DNA from 3 places in the Sphaerisporangium sp. NPDC051017 genome. Region 2 is predicted to be linked to each of the others. Evidence: riboswitches for the same ligand, from Rfam matches in the RefSeq annotation. Region 2 holds a riboswitch; each other region holds the start of a gene.
The links. A riboswitch is a leader RNA that binds a small molecule or an ion and turns the genes downstream of it on or off. The one in region 2 is predicted to bind glycine.

Region 1: it holds a riboswitch for glycine, as region 2 does, so the genes downstream of both, gcvT (glycine cleavage system aminomethyltransferase GcvT) here and gcvP (aminomethyl-transferring glycine dehydrogenase) in region 2, are expected to answer to the same signal.
Region 3: it holds a riboswitch for glycine, as region 2 does, so the genes downstream of both, gcvP (aminomethyl-transferring glycine dehydrogenase) here and gcvP (aminomethyl-transferring glycine dehydrogenase) in region 2, are expected to answer to the same signal.

The regions. Positions count from the first base shown of each region.
Region 1 covers NZ_JBFBCI010000004.1:90,080-92,274, reverse strand. The annotation lists gene gcvH (glycine cleavage system protein GcvH) at 1-69, opposite strand, end outside; gene gcvT (glycine cleavage system aminomethyltransferase GcvT) at 66-1,157, opposite strand; glycine riboswitch at 1,292-1,389, opposite strand; gene AB0M95_RS05710 (gamma-glutamyl-gamma-aminobutyrate hydrolase family protein) at 1,471-2,166, opposite strand; gene AB0M95_RS05705 (3-oxoacyl-ACP reductase) at 2,176-2,195, opposite strand, start outside.
Region 2 covers NZ_JBFBCI010000029.1:24,003-26,197, reverse strand. The annotation lists gene gcvP (aminomethyl-transferring glycine dehydrogenase) at 1-787, opposite strand, end outside; glycine riboswitch at 827-935, opposite strand; gene AB0M95_RS22730 (Tm-1-like ATP-binding domain-containing protein) at 1,452-2,195, shown strand, end outside.
Region 3 covers NZ_JBFBCI010000011.1:101,660-103,854, forward strand. The annotation lists gene AB0M95_RS12680 (MerR family transcriptional regulator) at 1-504, shown strand, start outside; glycine riboswitch at 668-791, shown strand; gene gcvP (aminomethyl-transferring glycine dehydrogenase) at 956-2,195, shown strand, end outside.

The DNA.
Region 1 (2,195 bases), on a different contig from region 2:
GCCGTCGTCCAGACCGGCGACCCACTCGTGCTCCTTGGTGTAGCTGAGCTCCTCGGGAATGCTGCTCACTTGCTCCTCCGGTAAAAAGGCAGGTCAACCACGTCGACCGGTTCATGGCTACCACGGATGTCGACCGCGAGCCCCTCGGACACGTTGGTGTCCACGTAGGCCATCGCGATCGGCTTGCCGAGGGACTGCGAGGGCGCGCCGCTGGTGACCTCTCCAACGACGGTGCCGTCCGTCAGCAGCACCACGGGATATCCGTGGCGCGGCACTCGGCGGCCCCGCGCGACGAGCCCGGTGAGGCGGCGGCGCGGCGGGATGTCCTTCAGCGGCGACAGGGCCGCGCGGCCGACGAAGTCGCCGGGCTTGTCGAACCTCACGACGCGGCCGAGGCCCGCGTCGAAGGGGGTGAGCCCCGCGTTCAGCTCGTTGCCGTACAGCGGCATGCCGGCTTCGAGCCGGAGCGTGTCCCGGGCGGACAGACCGGCGGGGCGCAGCCCGTACGCGTCGCCCGCCTTGGTGAGTTCCTGCCAGAGGGGGACGGCGTCGGCGGCGGCGACGAAGAGCTCGAAGCCGTCCTCGCCGGTGTAGCCGGTGCGGGCGATCAGGGCCTCGGCGCCGGCGACCGTGCCGGGCAGGCCCGCGTAGTACTTCAGCGACGGGAGGTCGGCGTCGGTGAGCGTGGCGAGGATCTCCTGGGCGCGGGGGCCCTGGACGGCGATCAGCGCGTACTGGTCGGAGCGGTCGTCGACCTCGGCGTCGAAGTCCGTGGAGCGCTCGGTCAGCTCGGCGGCGACGCGCGCGTAGTTGGAGGCGTTGGCGACGACCATGAACTCCTCGCCCGCCAGGCGGTAGACGATCAGGTCGTCCAGGACGCCGCCGTCGGGGGCGCAGATCATGGTGTACCGGGCGCGGCCGGGCTCCAGCGCGGACAGATTGCCGACCAGCGCGTGGTCCAGCGCCTCGCCCGCCTGCGGGCCCGTGACGAAGATCTCGCCCATGTGGGAGAGGTCGAAGAGGCCGGCGGCCGTGCGCACCGCGTTGTGCTCGGCGGATTCGCTGCCGTAGCGCAACGGCATCAGCCAGCCGGCGAAGTCGGTGAGCGTCGCGCCGAGGGTCTCGTGCACCTCGCGGAGCGGTGTGGGTCTGGACATGATGCGCACCTCAGACAGGGTTGGATGAGAGCATCCTCCCCCTCTGTCATCGGTGCCTGAGAGTTTCGCCCGGGTTTTGCCGGACTTTCACCTTCGGCGAGGCCCCCGGAGGAGGCCTGCTTTCCAGAGATCACCTTGCCCGCGCGGTCCTTTGCCTTGTGAGGTTCGCGGGGAGGACTTGCTCCTTCAGGGGTCCTGACCGGATGTCAGGACTCTCTCCCGCACGGGATCATCGGTGTTCTCGCCCACCCTACCAATGCCTGCCCTCCTGTCCATGCCCAGCGGCGGCCACTCCCTCCCCGGTCAGGGTGGGCTAGGTGGCGGCGGCGGTGATGAGGGCGTGGAAGAGGGTGTTGTCATCGCCGGTCTCCGGGTGCCATTGGACGGCGAGCGTGAACGGGTGGCCAGGGAGTTCGACGGCCTCGACGGTGCCGTCCTCGGCGGTGGCGGTGACGATCAGGCCCTCGCCGAGGCGGGCTGCCGCCTGGTGGTGGTAGTGGGCGGTGTCGACGGGGCCGGTGCCGAGGATCTCGGCGAGCCTGGTGCCCGGCTCCGGGCGTACGGGCATCTGGCCGTAGCGGCCAGGGACGGGGGCGTGGGCGCTGTGGCCGGTCACGTGGGGCAGGTGCTGGTGGAGGGCGCCGCCGAGGCGGACGTTCAGGACCTGGAGGCCCCGGCAGATGCCCAGGAACGGCAGTTCGGCCTTCAGAGCGGCACCGACCAGCCCAAACTCAGCCTCATCCCGAAATTTCCGGACGTAGCCGGTGTGCTCCGCCGGTTCCTCCCCGTACCGCCCCGGATCGACGTCCCCGCCGCCCGCCACGATCAGCCCGTCGAGCAGCTCGACCAGCGGCGCCGGGTCACCCGCCGGGGGCAGCAGCACCGGCTGGCCCCCGGCCCGGACGACCTGGTCGACGTAGTCGTACGGCAGCAGCGCCGCCCGCGTCTCCCAGACAGTGAACGCGGCCGGCTCGACGTAACAGGTGATCCCGATGACGGGCCGTGACATCGCGAAGCCCTACAGCGGGGTGACGTAGG
Region 2 (2,195 bases):
CGCAGGCGATGTCGGCACCCAGGTCGCCGGGGGAGCGGACGAGTGTGAGGGCGAGGAGATCCGCGGCGATCGTGTACTTGGCGTCCTGGGCGTGCGCGTACTCGCCGAGCCGGCGGTAGAACGAGTCCTCGCGCAGCGCTCCGGACGCGCCGGGGTACTGCACGACGACCCCGAACACGTCGTCGGGCAGGTCGCCGGCCAGGTCGCCGGCCAGGTCGCGCACGTCCATGTCGATGCCGACGGCCTCGGCTCGCATCCGCACGAGCGCGATCGTCTGGGGCAGGCACTCCGCGTCGAGCAGCAGCCGGTTCGACCGGGACTTCGACGTCCGCCGCATCAGCAGCACGGCCTCGGCGACCGCGGTCGACTCGTCGAGCATCGACGCGTTCGCGGTGTCCAGGTCGGTCAGGTCCGCCACGGCGGTCTGGAAGTTCAGCAGCGCCTCGAGCCGGCCCTGGGAGATCTCTGGCTGATATGGGGTGTACGCGGTGTACCAGGCGGGGTTCTCCAGCACGTTGCGCCGGATCACCGCGGGGGTCACGGTGTCGTGGTAGCCGAGCCCGATCATCGAGGGGAGCACGGCGTTGGCTGCGGCGATCTCGCGGAGCTCACGGGTGGCCTCGGCCTCGGACACCGCGGTGGGCAGGGCCAACGGCTGAGAGGTGCGGATCGCCGGAGGGACTGCGGCGTCGACGAGCTCGTCGACGTCGCCGAAGCCGCACTCGGCGAGCATCTTGCGCTGATCCGACTCGGACGGGCCGATGTGACGGCGTGCGAAGGACGTCATGAGGGCTCCCAAAAATCGCGCCCGGCGGGTGCCGGTGCGGGAGCCCCCTCTGTCGTTGGCCTGAGAGATTCACCGACGTGCCGAGGGCACGGTCCGGCTTTCACCGTGGGCGAGGCGCGTCGGGCGCCTGCTTTCCAGAGTGGCCTGGCCTTGAGCGGTGTAGGTGCCTGAGAGATTGGCGGGGTTCTTGCTCCTCCGGCGCCCGCCCGACGTCGTCGTCGTGGGCGAGTCTCTTCCGCTCGGGCTCGTGCGGCCCGATGTGAACTTGTGACGGCGACTCTACGGGCGCCGCACCGTCCCGTCTAGACCCGAACGTTCGGCTCTCCGAACGTAACTCGTGTGTGAGCGGGTGTTCGGCCCTGAATGCCGGTCGTCGAGGTATCGAGTAGCCCGTTCGGTTTGCCGATCGATTATCAGGATTGGCCACGGGTGATCCACAGTGTGGCGGGGCGCAAGCTCGTGACCTGCGCCAGCGGGCGGGTCCGTCGCGCCGCCTCGACGCCCACTCGGTGGTGGCTTCGCCGGGACCGGTTCGGCGAGGAGGTCGGCCATCGCCGAAAGCATTCAGCGAACCGCTCATATGGCCTCTACCGTTCGGAGAACCAAACAAATATCGCCTCAGACCGTTGCGTTGTTCGGTGTTGATGGCTTACTGTCCACGACCATGAACAGCCCCTCCCGGCGCCCCGACGTTCGCCGCGCCGGTTCCCCCACAGTGGTGGTCGTCATCGGAACCTTCGACACGAAGGCCGAAGAGCTCGGAGTGCTCGCCGACGAGATCGAGGCCCAGGGCGCGACCGCTGTTCTGATGGACACGTCTGCTCGGTTGACCGAACGCCCCTCGGCGGATGTGATCGCCCGGCGCACCTTCATCGACCAGGAACAGGTCGCCGCTGCAGCAGGCAGCACGAGCGCCGCGATCAGCGCTCTTCCCCGTGGTGAGGCGGTGTCCGCGCTCCGAGCCGGCGTCACGGCCCTGCTGGAGCGGATGGTCGCCGAGCGTTCGGTCGACGGGGCCGTCTGCATGGGCGGCGCGGGCACGCACATCGCCGGTCCTGCCTTCCAACGGCTCCCGCTCGGCTTCCCGAAACTGATCATCTCGCCGCTGGCCTCCGGCGGCAGGACCTTCGAGGCCTACGTTGGCATCAAGGACGTCGCGGTTCTCCACTCGGTCGCCGACATCATCGGGGTCAACTCGGTGACCAGCGGGGTCTACCGGTCGGCGGCGGGATACATCGTGGGCGCCGCCCGTCACGTCGGCGCGGAACCGCCATGGGCCGAACGGACCTCGCCGACCATCGCGGCGTCGATGAACGGAAACACCACTCCCGCGCTCATGCGTGGCCGGGAGCGTCTCGAGGCGGCCGGCTACTCGTTCGTCGCCTTCCACGCGAACGGAGTGGGCGGA
Region 3 (2,195 bases), on a different contig from region 2:
CCCGCCGACGTGGGATACCGCGGCCCGACGGCCTGCTCGGCGGCCGGCATCACCTACCGGCAGCTCGACTACTGGGCCCGCACCCAGCTCGTCGAGCCGTCGGTGCGGGCGGCCCATGGCTCGGGCTCCCAGCGGCTCTACAGCTTTCGCGACATCCTCGTGCTCAAGGTGGTCAAGCGCCTGCTCGACACCGGGGTGTCGCTCCAGCAGATCCGCACCGCGGTGCAGCACCTGCGCGACCGCGGGGTCAACGACCTGGCCCAGATCACGCTGATGAGCGACGGAGTGAGCGTCTACGAGTGCACCTCGGCCGACGAGGTGATCGACCTGCTCGAGGGCGGCCAGGGTGTGTTCGGCATCGCCCTCGGCGGCGTCTGGCGCGAGGTCGAGGGGTCCCTGGCGGAGCTGCCGGGGGAACGGGTCGAGCCGGCCGCCTCGGATTCCGCGGAGGATCACCCGGGTGACGAGCTGGCTCGCCGCAGGAAGGCCCGCAAGACGGGCTGAACGGGCCCGCACCCCTACCGGGGGCCGGGGCAGGGGGTCGCAGTTGTACGCGGTGTGGGGCCGCGCATGGCGAACCCGCAGGCCGGCGGGCCGAGCAACGGGGTGCGGGGACTGGGGTAACCCCCTACCAGGGGCGGGACGGTACAGTTGAGCCGAAGGCTTACGACCCCGCGCGGGAGAGTCCCGGGGAGCGGGCCGGTGCCGCGGCCGCGGCACCGGTGAGCGACCCGGGCGCCGAAGGAGCAACCTCCCCGGAATCTCTCAGGCTCACGTACCGCGCGGGTGAGGCGACTCTGGAAAGCAGGCATGCCCGCCAGGCGTGCCTCACCGACGGTGCAAGCCCCCGCGGGGGGTGAAGCTCTCAGGTCGCGGTGATCGCACCGCGCCGACAGAGGGGGAGACGGCAAACGCGCGTGCCACGCGCCGGTCTCTACCCCACTGGAGGGCATCCATGACCGATCGGTCACCGCTTCGCGACCTGTCCGCACCGCCCTTCGCCACCCGGCACATCGGCCCGGCCGACGCCGAGCAGGCGCGCATGCTGGAGGCCGTCGGCTACGCCTCCGTCGCCGACCTGGTGGCCGTCGCCGTCCCCGAGGTGATCCGCGCCGAGGGCCCGCTGGACCTGCCCGGCGCGGCGAGCGAGACCGAGGCCATCGCCGAGCTGCGCGCGCTGGCCTCCCGAAACCGGGTGCTCACCTCGATGATCGGGCTTGGCTACCACGACACGATCACCCCCGCGGTCATCCGGCGCAACCTGCTGGAGAACCCCGGCTGGTACACCGCCTACACGCCCTACCAGCCGGAGATCTCGCAGGGCCGCCTGGAGGCGCTGCTCAACTTCCAGACCATGATCAGCGACCTCACCGGCCTGGACGTCGCCGGCGCCTCGCTGCTGGACGAGGCCACCGCCGCCGCCGAGGCGATGACGCTGGCCCGCCGCGCCGGCCGCGCCAAGAGCCCGGTGTTCGTCGTGGACGCCGACACCCTCCCGCAGACCAAGGCCGTGCTCGCCACCCGCGCCGAGCCGCTCGGCATCGAGCTGGCCGAGGCCGACCTCTCCGAGGGCCTGCCCGAGGGCGAGCTGTTCGCCGTCCTCGTCCAGTACCCCGGGGCGAGCGGCCGCCTGAAGGACTTCCGCGCCGTCGCCGACGAGGCCCACGCCCGCGGCGCGCTGGTCGTCGTCGCCGCCGACCTGCTCGCGCTCACGCTCACCGAGGCCCCCGGCTTCCTCGGCGCCGACATCGCGGTCGGCTCCTCCCAGCGCTTCGGCGTCCCGCTCGGTTTCGGCGGCCCGCACGCCGCCTACATGTCCGTCCGCGAGGGCCTGCAGCGGCAGATGCCCGGCCGCCTGGTGGGCGTGTCGCAGGACGCCGACGGGCGCCCCGCCTACCGGCTGGCCCTGCAGACCCGCGAGCAGCACATCCGCCGGGAGAAGGCCACCAGCAACATCTGCACCGCCCAGGTCCTGCTGGCCGTCATCGCCGGCATGTACGCCGCCTACCACGGCCCCGAGGGCCTGCGGCGCATCGCCCAGCGCGTCCACCGGCACGCCGCGATCCTGGCGGCCGGGCTGCGCGGCGGCGGCGTCGAGGTCGTCCACGACGCGTTCTTCGACACCGTCCTGGCCCGCGTTCCCGGCCGGGCGGCCGGCGTCGCCGCCGCGGCCCGCGACCGGGGCGTCAACCTGC